Regions from separate parts of the Streptomyces sp. NPDC005141 genome, predicted to be linked through region 2. Evidence: riboswitches for the same ligand, from Rfam matches in the RefSeq annotation. Region 2 holds a riboswitch; each other region holds the start of a gene.

Evidence for each region. A riboswitch is a leader RNA that binds a small molecule or an ion and turns the genes downstream of it on or off. The one in region 2 is predicted to bind S-adenosylmethionine.
Region 1: linked by a shared signal. The riboswitch ahead of ACWD68_RS23200 (aminotransferase class V-fold PLP-dependent enzyme) and the one ahead of ACWD68_RS26620 (putative leader peptide) in region 2 are both predicted to bind S-adenosylmethionine.
Region 3: linked by a shared signal. The riboswitch ahead of ACWD68_RS15880 (ABC transporter substrate-binding protein) and the one ahead of ACWD68_RS26620 (putative leader peptide) in region 2 are both predicted to bind S-adenosylmethionine.
Region 4: linked by a shared signal. The riboswitch ahead of thrC (threonine synthase) and the one ahead of ACWD68_RS26620 (putative leader peptide) in region 2 are both predicted to bind S-adenosylmethionine.

The regions. Positions count from the first base shown of each region.
Region 1 is NZ_JBSFYW010000030.1:32,061-37,654, reverse strand. It holds gene qcrB (cytochrome bc1 complex cytochrome b subunit) at 1-1,033, shown strand, start outside; gene trpD (anthranilate phosphoribosyltransferase) at 1,170-2,234, shown strand; SAM riboswitch class IV at 2,322-2,438, shown strand; gene ACWD68_RS23200 (aminotransferase class V-fold PLP-dependent enzyme) at 2,628-4,001, shown strand; gene ACWD68_RS23195 (Lrp/AsnC family transcriptional regulator) at 4,038-4,319, opposite strand; partial or broken gene ACWD68_RS23190 (rhomboid family intramembrane serine protease) at 4,316-5,117, opposite strand; gene ACWD68_RS23185 (hypothetical protein) at 5,273-5,512, shown strand; gene ACWD68_RS23180 (NYN domain-containing protein) at 5,548-5,594, shown strand, end outside.
Region 2 is NZ_JBSFYW010000038.1:39,201-44,794, reverse strand. It holds gene ACWD68_RS26630 (MFS transporter) at 1-449, opposite strand, end outside; gene ACWD68_RS26625 (glutathione S-transferase C-terminal domain-containing protein) at 773-1,462, opposite strand; gene ACWD68_RS26620 (putative leader peptide) at 1,661-1,726, opposite strand; SAM riboswitch class IV at 1,763-1,908, opposite strand; gene ACWD68_RS26615 (amino acid ABC transporter permease) at 2,371-3,375, shown strand; gene ACWD68_RS26610 (amino acid ABC transporter ATP-binding protein) at 3,471-4,235, shown strand; gene ACWD68_RS26605 (ABC transporter substrate-binding protein) at 4,437-5,462, shown strand; gene ACWD68_RS26600 (GNAT family N-acetyltransferase) at 5,555-5,594, shown strand, end outside.
Region 3 is NZ_JBSFYW010000017.1:29,524-35,117, forward strand. It holds gene ACWD68_RS15870 (bifunctional o-acetylhomoserine/o-acetylserine sulfhydrylase) at 1-918, opposite strand, end outside; gene ACWD68_RS15875 (DUF1684 domain-containing protein) at 1,345-2,166, opposite strand; SAM riboswitch class IV at 2,282-2,391, shown strand; gene ACWD68_RS15880 (ABC transporter substrate-binding protein) at 2,664-4,316, shown strand; gene ACWD68_RS15885 (ABC transporter permease) at 4,313-5,395, shown strand; gene ACWD68_RS15890 (ABC transporter permease) at 5,399-5,594, shown strand, end outside.
Region 4 is NZ_JBSFYW010000013.1:15,242-20,835, forward strand. It holds gene groL (chaperonin GroEL) at 1-658, opposite strand, end outside; gene ACWD68_RS12905 (cold-shock protein) at 1,041-1,244, opposite strand; gene ACWD68_RS12910 (MoaD/ThiS family protein) at 1,686-1,961, opposite strand; gene thrC (threonine synthase) at 1,958-3,256, opposite strand; SAM riboswitch class I at 3,272-3,428, opposite strand; gene ACWD68_RS12920 (glucosyl-3-phosphoglycerate synthase) at 3,634-4,578, shown strand; gene ACWD68_RS12925 (alpha,alpha-trehalose-phosphate synthase (UDP-forming)) at 4,657-5,594, shown strand, end outside.

The sequences.
Region 1 (5,594 bases), on a different contig from region 2:
CGGCGGCGAGTTCCCGGGCGGCGACTTCGTTGCCCGCTTCTACTCGGTGCACGTGCTGCTGCTGCCGGGCATCATGCTCGGCCTGGTGGTGGGCCACCTGATCCTGGTCTTCTACCACAAGCACACGCAGTTCGCGGGCCCCGGCAAGACGAACAACAACGTCGTCGGCATGCCGCTGCTGCCGGTCTACATGGCCAAGGCCGGAGGCTTCTTCTTCCTGGTCTTCGGTGTCATCGCGGCCATCGCGGCGATCGCGTCCATCAACCCGATCTGGTCGATGGGTCCGTACCGTCCGGACATGGTGTCCACGGGCGCCCAGCCCGACTGGTACATGGGCTTCTCCGAGGGCCTGATCCGTGTCATGCCGGGCTGGGAGATCAACCTCTGGGGTCACACGCTCGTCCTGGGTGTGTTCATCCCGCTGGTGATCTTCCCGCTGGTCCTGGTCGCGATCGCGGTCTACCCGTTCATCGAGTCCTGGGTCACCGGCGACAAGCGCGAGCACCACATCCTGGACCGCCCGCGCAACGTCCCGACCCGGACCGCGTTCGGTGCCGCCTGGATCAGCTGGTACTTCGTCCTGCTCGTCGGCGGCGGCAACGACATCTGGGCCACGCACTTCCACCTGTCGATCAACTCGATCACCTGGTTCGTCCGGATCGCGTTCTTCGTCGTGCCGGTGCTCACGTTCATCGCCACCAAGCGGATCTGCCTCGGCCTTCAGCGCCGGGACCGGGACAAGGTGCTGCACGGCCGCGAGTCGGGCATCATCAAGCGCCTGCCGCACGGTGAGTTCATCGAGGTCCACGAGCCGCTCAGCCAGGACGCGCTGCACACGCTCACCGCGCACGAGCAGTACAAGCCGGCCGAGATCGGCCCGGCGGTCGACGAGAACGGTGTCGAGCGCAAGGTCTCGGGCACGCAGAAGCTGCGCGCCAAGATGAGCGAGGGCTTCTACGGGGAGGATAACCAGATCCCCAAGCCCACCGTCGAGGAGTACAAGGAGATCACGAGCGGCCACGGCCACCACTGATCCCCACAGTTCGCCACGGAAAGAGCCCCGTCCATGCAATGGACGGGGCTCTTTGCCGTCTCCCGGGCTGGATAGGGTGGACTCACCCCGCGCAAGGGGTGAGTCCCTCGCGTCACCTACGAACCCAGGAGCGACCATGAGCGCTGTGAACCCCGCTGGAGGCGACACCGCGGCGGTCCGTTCCTGGCCCCAGGTACTGAACGGCCTGCTCGAAGGCCGCGACCAGAGCGCGGACGACACGGCCTGGGCGATGGACCGCATCATGCGCGGCGAGGCGACCGACGCGCAGATCGCCGGGTTCGTGGTGGCCCTGCGGGCCAAGGGCGAGACCGTCCAGGAGATCTCCGGGCTCGTCCGGGCGATGTACGAGCACGCCAATGTGATCGAGGTCCCCGGGCGCACCGTCGACATCGTCGGTACGGGCGGCGACGGCGCGAAGACCGTCAACATCTCCACGATGTCCTCGATCGTGGTGGCCGGCACCGGCGCCAAGGTCGTCAAGCACGGCAACCGGGCCGCGTCCTCCGCGTCCGGCTCGTCGGACGTCCTGGAGAAGCTCGGCGTCAATCTCCAACTGCCGGTGAAGCGGGTCGCCGAGGTGGCCGAAGAGGCCGGGATCACCTTCTGCTTCGCGGTGAAGTTCCACCCGGCGCTGCGTCATGCGGCGGCGGCACGCGGCCAGTTGGGCATCCGGACGACCTTCAACGTGCTCGGCCCGCTGACCAACCCGGCGCGGGTGAAGGCCCAGGCGGTCGGAGTCGCCGACCCCCGCATGGCGCCGATCGTGGCGGGTGTGTTCGCCGAGCGCGGCAACTCCTCGCTGGTCTTCCGCGGCGACGACGGCCTCGACGAACTGACCACCACCGCGGGCTCCCACGTCTGGGTGGTCCGCGACGGCAAGGTCACCGAGGAGCGCTTCGACCCGCGCGACGTCGGTCTCGGCATCGTCCCGGTGGAGGCCCTGCGAGGCGCCGACGCCTCGTACAACGCCGAGGTCGCCCGGCGCCTGCTGGACGGCGAGACCGGGCCCGTACGGGACGCGGTCCTGCTGAACTCGGCGGCGGCCCTGGTGGCCCTGTCACCGACCGGCGCTCCGCTCGCCGACCAGCTCCGCGCCGGAATGGAGAAGGCGGCAGAGGCGATCGACTCCGGGGCCGCGAAGCGCACCCTGGACCGGTGGGTGGCCGCCAGCAACGCCTGATTCCCGGGCGAGGCGACGCGGGGGGCGCAGTCCACGATCCGGACTGCGCCTTGCGCGTCGAAGATCTTCTGGCAAGATGCTGTATCAGGTCATGAGTGACAGCCATGTGGCCCCGGCCGGCTGTCCGGCAACCCTCCGTCCGTGGCGGGGTGCCCCGGGTGAAGACCAGGTCGTAGGCAGCGAGGTCTACGGCAAGCGCGGACCCCTCGCACTCTTTCGAGTGGATGCAACCAGGGGTCCTGGTCGTTCGAGGGAGCCTTCTGTGAGCAAGCGAATGCGATAGGGCGTCGAGCCCCGCCTCCGCACACCCTTTTCACCTTTCCCTGCGCTGAGCCCTGCCTCCGGGCGGCCGGCTCGCGCAGCGATCCCGCCTGCCTCTCACAGGAGCTCGCCATGTCTGTCTCCACCGCTGCCGCCGATCAGTCCGTCTGCCACGACACTTCGGGGGCCCTGCCCGTTCTGGGCCGGGATGTCACCGTCCCGCTCGTCACCGGCGGCGAGGTCACCTACGCCGCCCTCGACTACGCCGCCAGCGCGCCCGCCCTCCAGCGGGTGTGGGACGACGTGGCCGCGTACGCGCCGTACTACGGCAGCGTCCACCGGGGCGCCGGCTACCTCTCGCAGCTGTCCACCGACCTCTTCGAGAACGCCCGCAGGACCGTCGAGGAGTTCCTCGACTGCCGCGCCGGAGACCAGGTGGTCTTCACCCGCTCCACCACCGACTCGCTCAACCTGCTCGCCGCCGCGCTCCCGGCCGACTGCCAGGTCTTCGTCTTCGAGACCGAGCACCACGCCTCGCTGCTGCCCTGGCGCGACGCCCGGGTGACCTACCTGAACGCCCCGCGCACCCCCGGCGAGGCCGTCGCCACGCTGGAGCGCGCCCTCGCCGGCCGTGACCCCCACGGACCGGCCCTGGTCTGTGTCACCGGCGCCTCGAACGTCACCGGGGAGCTGTGGCCGGTGCGTGAGCTGGCCGCCGTCGCGCACGCCCACGGCGCCCGGATCGTCCTCGACGCCGCGCAGCTCGCCCCGCACCACCCGGTGTCGGTCCAGGACCTCGACGTCGACTGGGTCGCCTTCTCCGGGCACAAGCTGTACGCGCCCTTCGGCTCCGGTGTCCTCGCGGGCCGTTCCGACTGGCTGCGCGAGGCCGAGCCGTACCTCGCGGGCGGCGGCGCCAGCCGCAAGGTCTCCCGGCGCGCGGACGGCGGCGTGGACGTGGAGTGGCACCACAGCGCCGCGCGGCACGAGGCGGGCTCGCCGAACGTCATCGGCGCCTACTCGATCGCGTCGGCCTGCAAGGCGCTCACCGAGGAGGGTTTCGACAACCTCGTCGCCCGCGAGCAGCACCTGATCCGCACCGTCCGCGCGGGTCTCGCGGAGGTCCCGGAGGTCCGGGTCCTCTCCCTCTTCGGCGACGACGCCCCGCGGGTCGGCGTCATCTCCTTCGTCGTCGAGGGCTGGAACAGCTCGCACTTCGCTGCCGCGCTCTCCGCCGAGTACGGCATCGGCGTCCGCGACGGCCTCTTCTGCGCCCACCCGCTGGTCCGCACGCTGCTCGGCAGCGACCCGGAGACCCAGGGGGAGTGCGGCGCCCCCGAGGCGGCCCCCGGCGAGAAGTCCCTCAACGCCATCCGCGTCAGCTTCGGCGCCGGTACCCCCGACGAGCACGTGGAGCGTTTCGTCCGCGCGGTGCGTGAGCTGGTCCGGGACGGTGCGCGGTGGCAGTACCGCACCGAGGACGGCCGCTGCGTCCCGGCCGTCTGACGCCCGTGCCCCCGCCCGGAGGCGGTGTCCCGTCGGTCAGGAGTCGAGGCCGATCGCGAACGCCGCCTCCAGGTCGTGCTCCGAGTACGTACGGAACGCCACGTGGGTGTCCGTCGCCTCGACGCCCGGGATCTTGCTGATCTTGCCGGGGATGACGTCCGCCAGGTCGTCGTGGGCCTTGACCCGGACCATCGCGATCAGGTCGTAGGTGCCGGTGACGGAGAAGACCTCGCTGACGCTCTCCAGCGACGCGATCGACTCGGCGATCTCGGGGATCCGGTCCACGCTGGTCTTGATGAGGACGATCGCGGTGATCACGGCTGGTTCTCTCCCTCGGGGGCCACTGCTGGGGATCTCACCCTACTCGCGGTCCACCTGGCCCGGCTGCTGCGCCTGGGGTCCCGGCAGCGCCTCCGCGGAGGGGGCTGCGGTCGTACGGCGCCCGAAGCGCGCCCACGCGTAGACGAAACCCAGAGAGAAGCCCACGAGGTGGGCCAGATAGGCGACCCCGGGACCCGACTCGCTGCGGCCCGCCGCCAGCCACTGCAGGGCGAACCAGAACGGCAGCACCACCCAGGCCGGGAACCGCAGCGGCAGGAAGAACAGGAACGGGAAGAGACTGGTCACCCGGGCCTTGGGGAACAGGTACAGAAACGCGCCGAGCACCGCGGAGATTGCCCCGGAGGCCCCGACCAGGGACTGCTGCGAGCCGGCGTTGGCGGCGGCGTAGCCGAGCAGGGCCAGATATCCGCAGCCCAGGTAGAAGAGGGCGAACTCCACATGGCCCATGCGTTCCTCGGTCATCACCCCGAAGACATAGAAGAAGAGCATGTTGCCCAGGAGGTGGAGCCAGCTGCCGTGGATGAACAGGGCCGTGGCCGGGGTGAGCGCCTCGCGCGGGGCCCCGCCGAAGAGGTCGGACGGCACCACGCCCCAGCGGCGGAAGTACGCCCGCTGGGCGACCAGCAGTTCGTCCCCGGTGCCGTACGCGGGATCGAGTCCCGAGGCGGGACCGATCACGAAGATCAGACAGCACAGGACGATCAGCCCGTACGTCACCGGCGCGGACTGGCCCCGCACCGCCCTGCCGACCGCCGTAGTCCAATTGCCGATCATGGTACAGAGCATGACGCAACGGGACCATCCGACGCAGACCGCCTCGCCGCCGTGGACACCAGAGCGTCGAGTACCCGCCAGGCCGTAGGGTTACGAGCCACATGCACCGGGATACCGGCGCCGGACGGACACTAGAAGGAAAGAGCGACTGCCCTATGACGGTTCCCCTGCCCGACGCCAAGACGCGCTGGCGCTGCGCCCTCTGCGGCAACCTCACGCGTTTCGACGTGACCCGCTCCTCGAAGGTCGTCGAGTATGTGCACCTCGACCTCGCCGGTGAGCCGAAGGTCGAGGAGCGCGAGGTGGTCAGTGAGACCATCGAGTCGGTGCGGTGCCGCTGGTGCAACGCGGTGGATCAGGTCGAACTCGTGGACAGGCCGGGCGCCGGCTCCTGAGGGAGCGGGCCCCGCACGGATATTGGGGTGACGGGATGGTGGAGACCACAGGCGGGGAGCCGGACGACGGCACCGCTGAGGT
Region 2 (5,594 bases):
AGCGCCATGATTGCGCCGAAGGCGCGGGCGCGGGAGTTCATGTCGTTGAAGAGAAGAGTCGTGAGGATGTAGACGGGCGGGATGAGCAGCGCCGTTCCGACGCCTTCGAGAATCGAGTTGCCGAGGATGAGAACACCCAGGCCGGGGGAGACGGCACTCAGCAACGCGCCGATCCCGTACACCGTCAGGCCGGCGAGGAAGCAGCGTTTGCGGCCGTAGCGGTCCGTCAGCTTGCCGCCGGGAATCATCAGCGCGGCCATGACGAGCAGGAAGATCGTGATCGCGATCTGCACACCCTGCACGGTGGTGTCGAGGTCCTCGCTGATGTCGTTGATCATCACGTTCATGTTGGAGCCGGCGAAGCTGCAGATGAACTGTGCGAGGGCGAGCGGGGCGAGAATCCTGCGCTGCGCCACCGACGGCGGTGTCGACGCGCCTGTGTCAGCCATCGCCATTCCTTATGACCGCCGGACGTGTGGTCTGGGTGTAGCTCTCCTACGCTCATAGACTGCGCCGAACGTCGGCGGACCGCACGTGGACGCGGGCAGACCGGTGGACCGTCCCGGCCGGCGCTCTGTGCGGCGGGCAGGCGAGGTCTCCGGGGAAGACCGTTGACCAGGGCCGGGAGTGGACCTCGACCCTGAAGGGCGCGGGCGTCGTACTGACCCCACGCGGCTGAACGGTCCGGACACCGGGCCCCAGCGACCGGTTCCCCGTTCAGCCGGACGGGTGAGCAGGCCGCTCACCCGGCCGGACGGGCCTTACGGACTCCTCACCGCCGCCGGGCGCTGCCTCCGCCCCGGAAGGCGGGGTGGTCGCCCAGACGGCGTACGTAGTCCAGGAGCCGGGGGAACGAGCGGAGGGTTCCCTCAGGGTCCAGTTGACTGAGGGCCACCCACACGTCAACGTCCGCCGCCGTCAGGGTCTCGCCCAGAACATGGGGCCGCGAGGCGAGTTGGCAGTCCAGCAACTCCAGGGCCGCGGAGAGTTCCGAGGGCTGGGCGGACGGGGTGACGTCGCGGTCCAGCAGGTCGCGGAGAGCCTCGATGTCCGCGGCGAGGGCCGGCGGGCGCAGCGTCGAAGGGCAACCCGCGCCGTGACCGGAGAGCAGACCCGCGAGATCGCGGAGGATGTCGGGGGTATGGTTGCTGACGATGCGTCCGCTCCACCGGTCGCACAGCGCGGGCGCCGTCAGCGGTCCGTCGTAGTGGTGCTCGGTGGCCTCGTAGGCACGGCGCAGCGAGGTGAAGGCGTCAGGTGTCTCGGTGGGGCGCGTCAGGAGCGTGGTGGCCACGGAGTCCTTCAGACCGAGCAGGTCGAGGGTGATCGCGATGCGCAGCGAGAGCGGACAACTCTCCGACAGATACAGCTCGTAGCGGTGCGGTGCGGGGTAGAAGCCGCCGGCCAGGCCGACGCCGATGCGGCTGTCGACACGGTGGGGGCGGGCGGAGGATGTCGCCACCTCGATGCGAAGCTCCGAGGGGGACGAAACCTGGTCACAGGGACGTGAGTTGGCCGTGCTGGAAGTGCGCGAAGCTGTCTCGGGCATGACTCTCCCTTGGGGAACGAGGAAGCCACCGCCGCCTTGTGGGCACCAGCGGCCGAATGCGGAACGACTGCGCTCGTCGCACCGGTCCGGATCGAACGGACCGGCTGCGGATCAGTAAGCGCTGGAGACACGCAACAGATCGATGTGCAGGCGCCTCGTCAAGCCGTTCTTGGGCATTCCCCACCGGTCCTACTCCGGGGCTCGCGAGACGCGAGACCACGCTTGCCCCGCCGCGCCGGCGGGACCCGGTCGTCACCCGGGGCACCCCGTCGCGGTGGAAGGGTTGCCTGTCAGCGGGCCGGGGCCGATGACCACAGGAGCGGGACGAACCCGCACCGTGGGCGCTGACAATCGTGACCGTCCACGCCAGTCTCGGTGCGCTCTGTGATGCCGTCAAGAAGGCCGGGCACGCGGTCTCACCTGGTGGGCACCCGCATTGACATTCTTTTCGGGGCGGGCCTAACGTGCGGCCCACAACGGAATGCCCCAGGACCGGAGAAACGATGGTGACGGCGATGCACGCAGCTGATGGGACGACCGCATGGCGGCGCCTCGGCCGCGTGGTGCTGTGCGCCGACCGCTCCGTCGACCTGCTGCGTGTCAACAGCGCGCTGTGTACGGCCGTGTGTCGCACCCTCTGTCAAGGCTGACGGCTCTTCCGCTGAACCGCTGACGACCACCGCTGTAGCGGTGTGCCCCTTCTCCGTCCAGCCCCCGTTTCCCTGTGCGCCCGTGCCCTCGTGTCGTGCCGAGCCGTTCCGGCTGCGCGTCACGCTGCCGTTCGCCGTGGTCCGGGGTGTCCGAATCCGCTGGAGCTCTCCATGAGTGAATCTCCGGGCATAGCTGTGTCCTCCGGATCAGCGCCGCCCGCCGAGGCGATCCCCCGTCCCGACGTCCCCGCCGCTCCGAAGCCCCTCGCGGCTCAGCGGGTCCTTCCGCTCCGGCGCCCCGGCCGCTGGATCATCACGGCCGTCGTGCTCGTGCTGGTCGCCCAGATCACCCACGGCCTGGTGACCAACCCCTTCTACCAGTGGGACCGCTTCCAGTACTGGTTCCTGCGCCCGACGATCCTCGACGGCCTGCTCATCACCCTCGAAGTCGCCATCTACAGTGCGGTGTTGGGCTTGCTGGGTGGCGTCCTGCTGGCGCTGGCCCGGCTCTCCCCGAGTCCGGTGCTGCGCGCGGTGAGCTGGGTCTACACCTGGCTGTTCCGCTCGGTACCGCTCATCGTCGTCCTGCTGTTCCTGTACAACTTCAGCGCGCTGTACCAGACGTTGAGCGTCGGTGTGCCGTTCGGTCCGGCCTTCTTCACCTTCGACGAGTCCCGCCTGGCCACCGACATGGCGGTCGCCGTCATCGGACTGAGCCTGAACGAAGCGGCGTACGCCTCCGAAGTGGTGCGCGGCGGAATCCTCTCCGTCGACCAGGGCCAGCACGAGGCGGCCTCCGCCCTCGGCCTGCCGAAGCGCTACCAGTTCGCGAGGATCGTCCTCCCGCAGGCGCTGCGCTCCATCACCCCCAACTACGTCAACCAGTTGATCGGCCTGATCAAGGGCACCTCGCTGGTCTTCTACGTGTCCCTGCTGGACCTGTTCGGCTCTGTGCAGACCATGGGCAGCACCTACCCAGGTGACATCGTGCCGCTGCTCCTCGTCGCCACCGCCTGGTACCTGATCCTCACCAGCGTCGTGTCCGTCATCCAGTTCTACGTCGAGCGGCACTACTCGCGGGGCGCGCTGCGCACCCTGCCGCCGACCCCACTGCAGAAGGTACGGAACGGTCTGCGCGACGTGCGGGCCCGGGTCCGGAGGGAGACGGCGATATGACCGGCGAAGCCCGTCGGACGACGGTGAAGACCAGGACGGTCCCGGAGGACCAGGTGGCCGACACGGCGGCGGCCGAGATCATCGGAGCGCTCGACATCCAACCCGCCGCGGTCGAGGTGCACGACGTCCACAAGTGGTACGGCGCCCACCAGGTCCTGGACGGTGTGGAGTTGACGATGCGTCCCGGAGAGGTCACGGTCATCCTCGGACCGTCCGGATCCGGCAAGTCCACTCTCCTTCGGGTGATCAACCATCTGGAGAAGCCCGAGATCGGTCACGTCAGCCTGAACGGTGAGCTGATCGGCGTGCGCCGGCACGGCGAGCGTCTCAAGGAGTTGAGCGAGCGGGCCATCCTGGGACAGCGCAGCCGGATCGGGTTCGTCTTCCAGAACTTCAATCTCTTCCCGCACCTGACCGTGCTGGACAACGTGGCCGCGGCCCCGGTTGCCACCGGAAAGCTGTCCAAGCCGGAGGCTCAGGAACTGGCCCGGGATCTGCTCGGCCGCGTGGGGCTGGCGGACAGGACCGGCGCCTACCCGCGGCAGTTGTCGGGCGGTCAGCAGCAGCGCGTCGCCATCGCCCGCGCCCTCGCCCTGCGGCCGGGCGTCATCCTCTTCGACGAGCCGACCTCGGCGCTCGACCCCGAACTGGTCGGTGAGGTACTCGAAGTCATCAAGGACCTGGCCAGGAGCGGCACCACCCTCGTCATCGTCACGCACGAGATCGGCTTCGCCCGAGAGATCGCCGACCGGGTCGTGTTCATGGACGACGGCCGGATCGTCGAACAGGGTCCGCCCGCAAAGGTGTTGGACCATCCGCAGCAGGAGCGCACCAGGGACTTCCTGAGCAAGGTCCTCTGACCCACGGGCCGACGGGCGGACAGCGCGGCCCGTCAGCACCGGCCTGCGCCCAAGCCGCCGGCGGTGGACGAGGCCGCATCGCCCGGCACCGACCTCCGAACTCGCGCTCCATCGTGCGCCGTCACGCACGTCCACCGATTTCGCGGCCCGCAGGGACCGCGCCCCCCACACCCTCACCGCACCCACCCGACAAGGAAAGCCATGCGCACCCTCACCCTGAACAGCAGAATTCTTCGCGGCGTCACCGCCACCGCGGCCGTCGCCTCCCTCGCCGCCGGGCTCGCCGCGTGCGGGGGTGACAGCGACGCCGCCACCCGGACCGAGGGCGCCTCGGCCGGATCGGTCACGGTCGGCGCGCTCTCCAACGGCGCAGGAGAGGAGACCGAGTTGAAGGTCGCCGAGGTGAAATCGATCAGCGCCGAGCTGCCCAAGTCCGTCGCCAAGAGCGGCACGCTGCGGATCGGCGTCGGCGCCCTGCCCGCGGGGTTCGCGCCGCTGGCCTTCGTGGGCGATGACCAGAAGACGCTGACCGGCGCCGAACCCGACCTCGGCCGGCTGGTGGCCGCGGTCCTCGGGCTGAAGCCGGAGGTGAAGAACTCGACCTGGGAGAACCTGTTCGTCGGCATCGACAGCGGCAAGGTCGACGTGGCCTTCTCCAACGTCACCGACACCGAGGAGCGCAAGAAGAAGTACGAGTTCGCCTCCTACCGGCAGGACAACCTCGGCTTCGAGGTCCCGAAGAAGAGCACCTGGAACTTCGACGACGACTACCGGAACCTGGCCGGCAAGACCGTCGCGGTGAGCGCCGGCACCAACCAGGAGAAGATCCTCCTGGAGTGGAAGACGAAGCTGGCCAAGGAAGGCAAGAAGCTCAACCTCAAGTACTACCAGGACAACAACGCCACGGCCCTGGCGCTGTCCAGCGGAAAGATCGACGTCTCCTTCGGCCCCAACCCCGGTATCGCCTACCACATCACCCAGACCGCCAAGACCCCCAACCCGACGCGCAACGCGGGCAAGTTCTCCGGCGCCGGCGCGACGCTCCAGGGCTTGATAGCCGCCACCTCGAAGAAGGACAGCGGGCTCGCCAAGCCGGTCGCCGACGCGATCAACTACCTGATCAAGAACGGCCAGTACGGCAAGTGGCTGGACGCCTGGAACCTCTCCAACGAGGCCGTCGACACCTCCCAGGTCAACCCGCCCGGCCTGCCGCTCGACAACTCCTGAACCACCGCCCCACCTCAAGGGACTCCGCCGCGCCGCGGCGGAGTCCCGGGGCGCGTCCGGCCGCGTTCCAGATACGGAGAACCCGCACCGCCATGTCCACCAGCGTCCACCCCGGACCCTCCCCGAGCCCGA
Region 3 (5,594 bases), on a different contig from region 2:
GAGCAGGAACGCCGAGTGCGGGGAGAGCGCCGGACCGATGTCGCGCAGCAGCTGCACCCGCAGTTTGATCGCGAAGGCGCCCGGACCGAGCGCGGGCCAGTACTGCAGGCCGTGGTAGCTCGGGTCCGGCTCACTGAAGTCGGGGAAGCGGTCGGCGTGCGCGCCGAAGTCGAAGGTGCCGCCGTCGACGACGACACCGGCGATCGTGGTGCCGTGGCCGCCGAGGAACTTGGTCGCGGAGTGGACGACGATGTCGGCGCCGTGCTCGATGGGCCGCAGCAGATACGGGGTCGGCACGGTGTTGTCCACGATCAGCGGGACACCCGCCTCGTGTGCGACGTCGGCCACCGCCCGTACGTCGAGGACGTTGCCGCGCGGATTGCCGAGTGTCTCGGCGAACAGGGCCTTCGTGTTCGGCCGGATCGCCGCTCGCCAGGCCTCGAAGTCGTCCGGGTCGTCGACGAAGGAGACCTCGATGCCGAACTTCGGCAGCGTGTGGCGGAACAGGTTGTACGTGCCGCCGTACAGGGACGTGCTGGAGACGATGTGGTCGCCCGCACTCGCCAGCGTCAGGATGGCGAGGGTCTCCGCGGCCTGCCCGGAGGCCAGGGCCACCGCGGCGACCCCGCCTTCGAGCGCGGCGATCCGCTGCTCGAAGACGTCCTGCGTCGGGTTGTGGATCCGGGTGTAGATGTTGCCCGGCTCGGCGAGCGAGAACAGGTCGGCGGCGTGCTGGGTGTCGCGGAAGACGAACGAGGCGGTCTGGTAGATCGGCACCGCCCGCGCCCCGGTCGTCGGGTCCGGCGCTGCACCGGCGTGGATCTGCTTGGTCTCGAACGACCAGGCCGAGGTGTCGGGCCCGGCCGGTTCGTCCTCGGGGGTGTGGCCGGCGGTGACGGAGTCGATGGGCTGGCTCATGGTTCTCCCTTGCGCGGGGCGTGCGGGGGTGCGTGAAGCGACCGCGGGACTGCCGTCCGGACCGCGAAGGAGCAGGGCGGAGGACGGTGCGGTGCGGTGATGAAGAGAGGGTTCAGATGCCGGAGCGCGGCGTCAGCTCACGGCGGAACAACACATGGTGGTGACACGCCCGTAGTCAACGTGGCGGCGGGTCACAAGCACGGTCATGGAGTCAGATAACCACAGATGGTGACGGTTCACCAGCGTGACTTGGAGGAAGGCGGCTCGGGCGGCCCCGCCCGGCCGTCGCCCCGGTCGCCGTCCCGGCCACGGCATCCGGACCACCGCCGCACCCGTCCTGCGCGGTGGGCGGCGGGGCGATCGTCGCCACGGCGGTGGCGTCCGGGCCGCGCGGCGACCCGGACACGGGGGTCTCGCGGAGTCCCGTCAGGGCTGTCCGCCACGCTCCAGGGGGAGCCTGTCGCCCGCCTCGATCGCGACCGGCAGCCGGTTCTCGGCCGGCGGCAGCGGGCAGGTCGCCAGATCCGTGTAGGCGCAGGGCAGGTTCGCGGCGCGGTTGAAGTCGAGCGTCACCCTGCCCTCACTGCCAGGTGCGGCGATCTGCAGGGCACGGTTCGCCGCGTAGGTGGTCACGCCGGAGGTCTTGTCCGTGAACAGCACCATCAGGCTGCCAGGAGCGTTGCCGTTGAACGCGGTGAGGTGCCGCGGCACTCCGTCCAGCTCGAACTCGACCTGGCCGGGGGAGTCGTAGACATGCTCCAGCCCTTCGACGGCCGCACCGACGGTGACCGCGCGCGGCGCGTCGAAGGGCAGGAACCGCCCGGCGCGGACCCAGCGGGGATCAGGGGCGTAGGCCGGGGTGCGGGTGAAGGCGGCGCGCAGCGCGTTGCCGGGATGGCGGGGCCGCAGAATGTCGTGCCCTCCGCGCTTGGCGACCTCGATCACCGCGTCACCCGAGCCGACATACACGCTGTCCCGTTCGGCGATGACGCCGAAGTCGTGTCGCCCGCGCACCACTTGCCCGTCGACGGTCAGTTCGTCCTCCGCCTCCAGCTCGACCACCACCCCGTCGGCGGTGCTCGACCAGGCTCCCGGGGCGTCCTCGAACCGGGTCGGCAGCGCACTCAGCCAGTGGAGGCTGGTGATCGCGAGAAACCCGTGGGGGCCGGCGAGTACCGCCTCCTTCCCCCGGTGCCACTCCTCCCACTCCTGGACGAAACTCACCCGGTCGATGTCTTGGACGGTCATGTCCACTCCCTCCGGCTGCACTTGATGTTCTCCGTGCAACTGCCGTGCCCGTCCATGTCATTCCGGCACGGCGAACTCTTGACGCCGAGAGAATTGTCGATCTACGGTGAGCGCGAGCTACGAGTTCCGGTGATCAAGCCCTGGCTGGCCGGACGGCAACCCTCGACGCAGCGGGGTGCCCCAGGTGAAGGCTCGGCGGATATTCCAGTTCTGCAAGTGCGATCCGACCGGCCCGTGAGCCGGCGACACCCCAGGAGGACGGCGTGGCAAGTGCCCTCGTGCTGTGCTCCCGACGTCATGTCGACCTGCTGATGGTCTGCAGCTGTCTCTGTCGCGGCTGATCGACTCGTCGGCCGACTCGACGACGTTCAGGCAACTCCCTTTTCATCCTTGACGTTTCACGCGACCGCGCACGCACGCCTGGTCGGCCTCCTGCCGACCCGTCCGGCTGCCGCGGCTCCCACGCGTCCCCACCCATGCGGAAGCAGAGACCTGCCATGGCTCAGCACAACAGCCCGAGACCGATCCGATCCGTCCGCCCCGGCCTTGGAGCCCTGTCACTCGGGACGGCGTTCCTGGTCGCCCTGACGGGCTGCACGAGCACCAAGGATTCCAGTGGTTCCGGTTCCGGCGGTGCGACGATCACCGTCGGTACGACGGACCAGGTGACCAGCCTCGACCCGGCGGGCGCCTGGGACGCGGGCTCCGGCACCATCGAGACCGAGGTCTACGCGACCCTGCTCAGCGTGAAGAACGGTGCCACGGAGGTTTCCCCGGACCTGGCCACCGGAATCAAGCTCACGGGTCCCAAGGAGTACACGGTCACCCTCAAGAAGGGGCTGAAATTCAGCAACGGTCACCGACTGACCTCGTCCGACGTCAAGTTCAGCTTCGACCGCAATCTGAAGATCGCCGACGAGAACGGCCCGTCGTCGCTCCTGTACAACCTCGACTCCGTCGCCGCCCCGACACCCACCACCGCCGTCTTCACCCTCAAGTCCGCCAACGACACGCTGTTCCCGCAGGTGTTGTCCACCGCGGCCGGCCTCGTCGTCGACGAGCAGGTCTTCCCCGCGGACAAGATCCTCGACGACAAGGCCATCGTCGCGGCCAAGCCCTGGAACGGCCCGTACGGCGTCACGAGTTACGACAAGAACTCGCTGGTCTCCTTCACCGCCAACAGCGCCTACGGCGGCCAGTTGGGCACCCCCAAGACCAAGAACGTCCAGCTCAAGTACTACACCGACGCCAGCAACCTGAAACTCGACGTCCAACAGGGCACCGTCGACGCCGTCTACCGCACCCTCACCACAGCCGACCTCGACGACCTGGCCAAGAAGAAGGACGTCAAGGTCCACACCGGCTCCGGCAACGGCATCCGCTACATCGTCTTCGACTTCACCACCCAGCCGTACGGCACCAAGACCAAGAACGCCGACAAGGCCAAGGCGCTGGCCGTACGCCGGGCCGTCGCCGACTCCGTCGACCGGGCCCAACTCGCCCAGCAGGTCTACAAGAACAGCTACCAGCCGCTGTACAGCTCCGTACCCGACGGACTCACCGGCGCAACCGACTCCTTCAAGTCGCTCTACGGCGACAAGAAGGGCGGCCCCGACAAGGCCGCGGCCGCCGCACGGCTGAAGGCGGCCAAGGTGAGCACCCCCATCACCCTCAACCTGCAGTACAACAGTGACCACTACGGCTCGTCCTCGGCCGACGAGTACGCGCTGATCAAGACGCAGCTCGAAGCCACCGGACTGTTCAAGGTGAACCTCCAGTCCACCGAGTGGACCCAGTACGGCAAGGACCGCATCAAGCACCTCTACCCGCTCTATCAGCTGGGCTGGTACGCCGACTACCTCGACGCGGACAACTACCTCGCGCCCTTCTACTCGGCCAACAGCTGGGTCGCCAACGACTACTCCGACCCCGCCGTACGCGAGCTGATCAAGAAGGAGGAGTCGGAGAGCGACACCGCCGAGCGAGCCGAACTGCTCAAGCGGGCACAGGACAAGGCCGCCGCGTCGGTGCCACTGCTGCCGCTGCTCCAGGGGTCCACCGCGATCGTCACCCGTACCGACATCAGCGGTGTGCCCGACGAGCTGAACAGCGCGTACACCTTCCGCTGGGCCGGGCTCGCGAAGAAGTGAGCGCCCTCACCCAGGACACCCCCGGCGCCGTCGGTATCCCGGCCGACGGCGCCGGGGGGTACGGACTCGCCCGCTACCTCGTGGTCCGCTTCCTCCTCATCATCCCCACCATGTTCATCCTGGTCAGCCTCGTCTTCTTCCTGATGCGCGCGACCGGTGACCCGATCAGCGCCGCCTTCGGCGACCGGCTCACCCCGGACCAGCTCCAGGCCAAGCTGCACCAGGCGGGCTACGACCGGCCGTTGCTCACCCAGTACCTGGACTACCTGAAATCCCTGGCGACCGGCGACTTCGGCCGCACCGTCACCGACAACCAGCCCGTGACACACGTGCTGGGCACGTACGGCGCCGCCACCGTCGAACTCGCCTTCTACGCCCTCACCGTGGCGCTCGTCGTGGGCGTCCCCCTCGGCATGGTGGCGGCCTCCCACCGGGACCGCGCACCCGACGCGGCGCTGCGGCTCTTCGCCGTCCTCACCTATGCCACCCCCGTGTTCTTCGTGGGACTGCTGCTGAAGCTCGTCTTCGCGATCCAGCTCGGCTGGCTGCCGGCGTCCGGCCGGGCGAGCACCGACGTCCAGCTCTTCCTCCAGAACCAGACCAGCACGACAGGGCTCTACCTCGTCGACGCTCTCCGCAGCGGCGACATACCGGCTGTCACGGACGTCCTGAAGCACGCCGTGCTCCCCGCCCTGGCGCTGGGCCTGCTCGTCGCCGGCATCCTCCTGCGGCTGGTGCGCACGAACCTGATCGGCACCCTCGGCGCCGACTACGTCGAGGCTGCCCGTTCCCGAGGCGTGGCGCCCTTCCGCCTGGTCACCCGGCACGCCACCCGACCCGCCCTGATTCCCGTCGTCACCGTCCTGGGACTCCAGGTCGCCGGGCTGCTCGGCGGAGCGGTGCTGACGGAGACCACCTTCGAGTGGAAGGGCCTCGGCTACGAACTCGCCCACTACCTGACGGTGCGTGACTTCCCCGCGGTACAGGGAATCGTGGCCCTGTTCGCCGTGGTCGTTGCGGTGACGAACTTCCTCGTCGATGTCGTCGCGGCGCTGATCGATCCCCGAGTGAGGTACTGAGCCGTGGCCCAACTCCTCGTGCGACGGCCGACCCTGCTGCCGGACCGCCTGCGCGCACGGCTGCTCACCGGCGGCGCGGTGCAGCGCGCCATGCTGCTCACCGGCGCCGTACTCACCGCGCTGTTCCTCCTCACCGCGCTCCTCGGCCCCCTGCTCGCCCCGTACGGATACTCACAACTCCAGGACGGCGGAGGACTGT
Region 4 (5,594 bases), on a different contig from region 2:
TCAGGATGTACGGGTCGTCGAGGACGGCCTCCATACGCTCCATGTCGGTGGCGAAGTACGCCGAGATGTAGCCCTTGTCGAAGCGCATACCCTCGGTGAGTTCCAGCTCCAGACCGAAGGTCTGGGACTCCTCGACGGTGATGACGCCTTCCTTGCCGACCTTGTCCATCGCCTCGGCGATGAGCTCGCCGATCTGGGTGTCGGCGGCGGAGATGGAGGCCGTGGAAGCGATCTGCTCCTTGGTCTCGACATCCTTGGCCTGCTCGAGCAGGGCACCGGAGACGGCCTCGACGGCCTTCTCGATACCGCGCTTGAGGGCCATCGGGTTGGCGCCGGCGGCGACGTTGCGCAGACCCTCGCGCACGAGCGCCTGGGCCAGCACGGTCGCCGTGGTCGTACCGTCGCCGGCGACGTCGTCCGTCTTCTTGGCGACTTCCTTGACCAGCTCGGCGCCGATCTTCTCGTACGGGTCCTCGAGCTCGATCTCCTTGGCGATGGAAACACCATCGTTGGTGATCGTGGGGGCGCCCCACTTCTTCTCGAGGACGACGTTACGGCCCTTGGGGCCGAGGGTGACCTTGACGGCGTCAGCGAGCTGGTTCATCCCGCGCTCGAGACCGCGCCGTGCCTCCTCGTTGAACGCGATGATCTTGGCCATGTGAAGTGGTCCTCCCGGACGGGGTGGATTGCTCCGGATCGTGCCCGCGCCCGCGACGGACGGCCTGCAAGCCTTGTGGTTCCTTGCCCCACAGGCCCGCGGGCCTCGCTGACCCGATCCAAGTTCTGTCACTCTCACTGGGAGAGTGCTAACGCCAATGATTAGCACTCGACCCCTGCGAGTGCAAGCGCCTCTCCTGAAAACGGGCCCCTGGCGGAGCGCACACGCGGCGCCCGCACGGGGCGCGCTCGCGGGCGCGCACAAGACTTGGCGAGACAGACAGGGGACCCCGGAAGACGGCCGGGGACGCACGAGGGGCCCGCATCCCTGGTGGGATGCGGGCCCCTCGGCGTGAGTGCGTCGGTGGCCGTTCGCGCCCGGATCAGACGGCGAGTTTGACCATGTCCGCCTGCGGACCCTTCTGGCCCTGCGAGATTTCGAACTCCACTCGCTGACCCTCTTCAAGGGTGCGGTAGCCGTCCATCTGAATCGCGCTGTAGTGCACGAAGACGTCCGCACCACCGTCGACCGCGATGAAGCCGTACCCCTTCTCCGCGTTGAACCACTTGACGGTGCCCTGAGCCATGCCTAACTCCCCTATTACTGGCCCTTGCACAGATCCACACTTCGCGGATCCGGGTCAGACCTCACCCCCCAACGGTTGGGGGTGTGCGCCGGAACGCGTCGACCGCGGCTGAATGTATCTGTCCAACTGCCGTCTGCAACAGGTCAATCGGACGAGAATTCTGGGCATGGCCGATCACGGATATGCGGAGAATGTGCAAGGATTCAGGGCAAGTCGGGCCCCGTAAATGCCATAAAAGGCTCAAAAAGGCGGGGTACTTTGGCTACTTCTTGTCGGATGCCGGGCGAGAACTCATATGCGTCCGGCATGAAACCAACATCGAAAGCGAAGCGACTTCCCCAACTGTAGCGCGCTCAACCATACAGAATTGCCCCCTCCGTTTCTCTCACGGAGGGGGCAATTCGATGAACTCAGCGTGTTCGGCATTACCGAGGGTAACGATCAGCCCCCGGCGACGGCCGGAATGATCGAGACGCCCACACCGTCCGGGGTCGCCGTCTCCAGGCCCTGCTCGAACCTGACGTCGTCGTCGTTGACGTACACGTTGACGAAGCGGCGCAGCTTGCCCTGGTCGTCCAGAACGCGCGCGGCGATGCCCGTGTGGTTCTTCTCCAGGTCGGCGATGACCTCGGCGAGGGTCGTGCCCTCGGCCGTCACCTCGGCGGCGCCCCCGGTGTAGGTGCGCAGGATGGTGGGGATGCGGACGTTGACGCTCATGATGCGAGGCCAGCCTCTCGGAAGGAGTCGAGGTTCGGGCGGATGGTCGCGGTCAGCCCGGTGTCCGAGGCCACCGCGTCCAGAGTCTTGAGGCCGTCGCCGGTGTTCAGCACGACCGTGGTCAGGGTCGGGTCGAGGAGACCGTTCTCGATCAGCTTGCGGGTGACGCCGACGGTCACGCCGCCGGCCGTCTCCGCGAAGATGCCCTCGGTGCGTGCGAGCAGCTTGATCGCGTCGACGATCTGCTCGTCGTTCACGTCCTCCACGGCACCGCCGGTGCGCCGCGCGATGTCGAGCACGTACGGCCCGTCCGCGGGGTTGCCGATGGCGAGCGACTTGGCGATGGTGTCCGGCTTCTGCGGACGTACGACGTCGTGGCCGGCCTTGTAGGCGACGGACACCGGGGAGCAGCCCTCGGCCTGGGCGCCGAAGATCTTGTACGGCTTGTCCTCGACGAGCCCGAGCTTGATCAGCTCCTGCAGACCCTTGTCGATCTTCGTGAGCTGGGAGCCGGAGGCGATCGGCACGACCAGCTGGTCGGGGAGCCGCCAGCCGAGCTGCTCGCAGATCTCGTACGCCAGCGTCTTGGAGCCCTCGGCGTAGTACGGCCGCAGGTTGACGTTGACGAAGCCCCAGCCCTCGCCGGCCGGGTCACCGATCAGCTCGGAGCAGAAGCGGTTCACGTCGTCGTAGTTGCCCTGGATGCCGACGAGCTCGCCGCCGTAGACCGCGGCCATGACGACCTTGCCCTGCTCCAGGTCGTGCGGGATGAACACGCAGGAGCGGAAGCCGGCGCGGGCCGCCGCGGCGCCCACGGCACCGGCGAGGTTGCCCGTGGAGGAGCAGGAGAGGGTGGTGAAGCCGAAGACGCGGGCCGCTTCGATGGCCTGGGCGACGACGCGGTCCTTGAAGGAGTGCGTCGGGTTGCCGGAGTCGTCCTTGACGAAGAGCTTGCCGGCGTCGACGCCGAGCTCGCGGGCCAGATTGTCGGCCTGGACGAGCTTGGTCCAGCCGGGGTTGATGTTCGGCTTCTGCGCCACGTCCGCGGGGACGGGCAGGAGGGGCGCGTAGCGCCAGATGTTCGCGGGTCCCGCTTCGATGCGCTTGCGGAGTTCTTCGGTCTCGTAGGCCGAGAAGTCGTAGGCGATCTCCAGCGGGCCGAAACACTCCTCGCAGGCGAAGACCGGGCCGAGCGGGACGCGGTGTCCGCACTCGCGGCAGGAGAGCGCCGCTGCCGGGCCGAGGTCCACCGCTTCGGCGGAGTTCGTGGTACTTGCAACTGTCTGCGCAGCCATGGAGGCGAGGCCCTTTCCTCATCTTCCTCACGACGCACTTCGCCGTGAGACGGATTTGGCACCTTCCCGAGCCGGGAGCCTCGCGACGCGATCGACATCGATCGGTACGAGACCGGCTGGAGGGTTGCCGGGGCTTCATCGGGCCGTATCCCTCTGCCCCTCTGGATGAGCGGTATTTGATTGTTGAACTGTTGAACACGATACGCGGCGATGATCCAGGACATGCGATGGTCATCCGCGTTGTTCAAGACTGTAACCGAAGGCCAGGACAGTTGAGATAGTCGTCCGAACCGCGAGACGACGGCAATCCATCTGCCGCTGGCCGCAGCGGGCACGCTGATGAGAGCGTGTGATCAGACAGTGAGGAGCCGCAGACCGTGCTGAAAGACGTCGAAAGCTGGCTGAGCACACGCTCCTGGTCCCTGACCGACCGCCCGCTCCACAAGCTCATGGCCGCGAAACGCTCGACCGGGTCGACGGTCAGCGTCGTGCTGCCCGCGCTCAACGAGGAGGAGACGGTCGGCGAGATCGTCGCGATCATCCGCCACGACCTGATGCAGCAGGTGCCGCTCGTCGACGAGATCGTCGTCGTCGACTCGGGCTCGACCGACCGCACCTCCGCGGTCGCCGCGGCCGCGGGCGCGAGAGTCGTGCACCGCGACGACATCCTCCCGCGGATCCCCGCGGTGCCCGGCAAGGGCGAGGTGCTGTGGCGGTCGCTGCTCGTGACGAGCGGGGACATCGTCTGTTTCATCGACGCGGACCTCAGGGAGTTCTCGTCCGACTTCGTCATCGGAATCGTGGGCCCGCTGCTCACCGACCCCGGTGTCGATCTGGTCAAGGCCATGTACGACCGCCCCCTGGGCGGCGCCTCGGGACAGGGCGGCCGGGTCACCGAGCTGATGGCCCGCCCCCTGCTGAACATGCACTGGCCGCAGCTCGCGGGCTTCGTCCAGCCGCTCGGCGGCGAGTACGCGGCCCGTCGCTCCCTGCTCGAACAGCTCCCGTTCCCCGTCGGCTACGGCGTGGAACTGGGCATGCTCGTCGACGCCCTGCACCTGGTGGGCCTGGACGCCCTCGCCCAGGTCGACGTCGGTGTCCGCAAGCACCGCCACCAGGACGGCCAGGCCCTGGGCCGGATGGCCGCCGCGATCTACCGCACCGCCCAGCTCCGGCTGGCCCGCGGTCACCTGATCCGTCCCGCCCTCACCCAGTTCGAGCGCGGCCGGGACGGTTTCCAGCCGCGCACGTACTCGGTGGACACGGAGGAAAGGCCCCCGATGAGCGAAATCTCCGAGTACCAGCGGCGCAAAGCCGCGTAGACCAGCCCTCCCGGCCCGCGATCGCATACGGCCGAAGGGAACGTTTGAGCGTTTCGACACGGGGCTAGGTTTCGAGGCATGGCTTCAACGCACGGTGCCCACCGGATTCTGGTCGCGTCCAACCGCGGCCCGATCACCTACGAGGTACGGGAGGACGGTTCGCTGCACGCCCGGCGCGGCGGCGGCGGCCTCGTCTCGGGCCTCTCCGCGATCGGGCCCGACGCGGACGCCCTATGGGTGTGCTCGGCCCTCGGCGACGGCGACCGGGAGGCCGTCGCGCGCGGAGTCGGCGAGGACGGCGTGCGGATGCTGGCCATCGACGCCGAGGTGCACGCCGACGCCTACAACGGCATCGCCAACTCCGTGCTGTGGTTCGTCCACCACATGCTGTACCAGACCCCGCTGGAGCCGGTCTTCGACGCGGAGTTCCGGCGCCAGTGGGCCGCGTACCGGACCTACAACCGCGCCTTCGCCGAGGCGCTGGCCGAGGAGGCCTCCGAGGGAGCGGCGGTGCTGGTCCAGGACTACCACCTGTGTCTGGTGCCGGGGATGCTCCGCGAGCTGCGCCCCGACCTGCGCATCGGCCACTTCTCCCACACGCCGTGGGCGCCCGAGGACTACTTCCGGATGCTCCCCGACGACATCCGGGCGGAACTCGTGGGCGGCATGCTCGGCGCGGACCGGGTGGCGTTCCTGACCTGGCGATGGGCGACGGCCTTCATGCGCTGCGCGGAGGAAGCCGACCCCGAGCGCTACGCCGCGACCTGGCCCTCGGGCGCCCCCCGGGCGATCGAGCACCTGGACGGCGCCCGGCCGCCCGTGCGCGAGACCCTCGTCGGCGTGCACGGCCTCGGCGCGGACGCCGAGTTCCTGCGCGAACGCTCCCACCGGGAGGACGTCGAGGAACGGATGGCCGCGCTGCGCACGGAGATCGGCGAGGGCCGCAGGACCGTCGTGCGCGTCGACCGGACCGAGCTGTCCAAGAACATCGTGCGGGGACTGCTGGCGTACCGGCA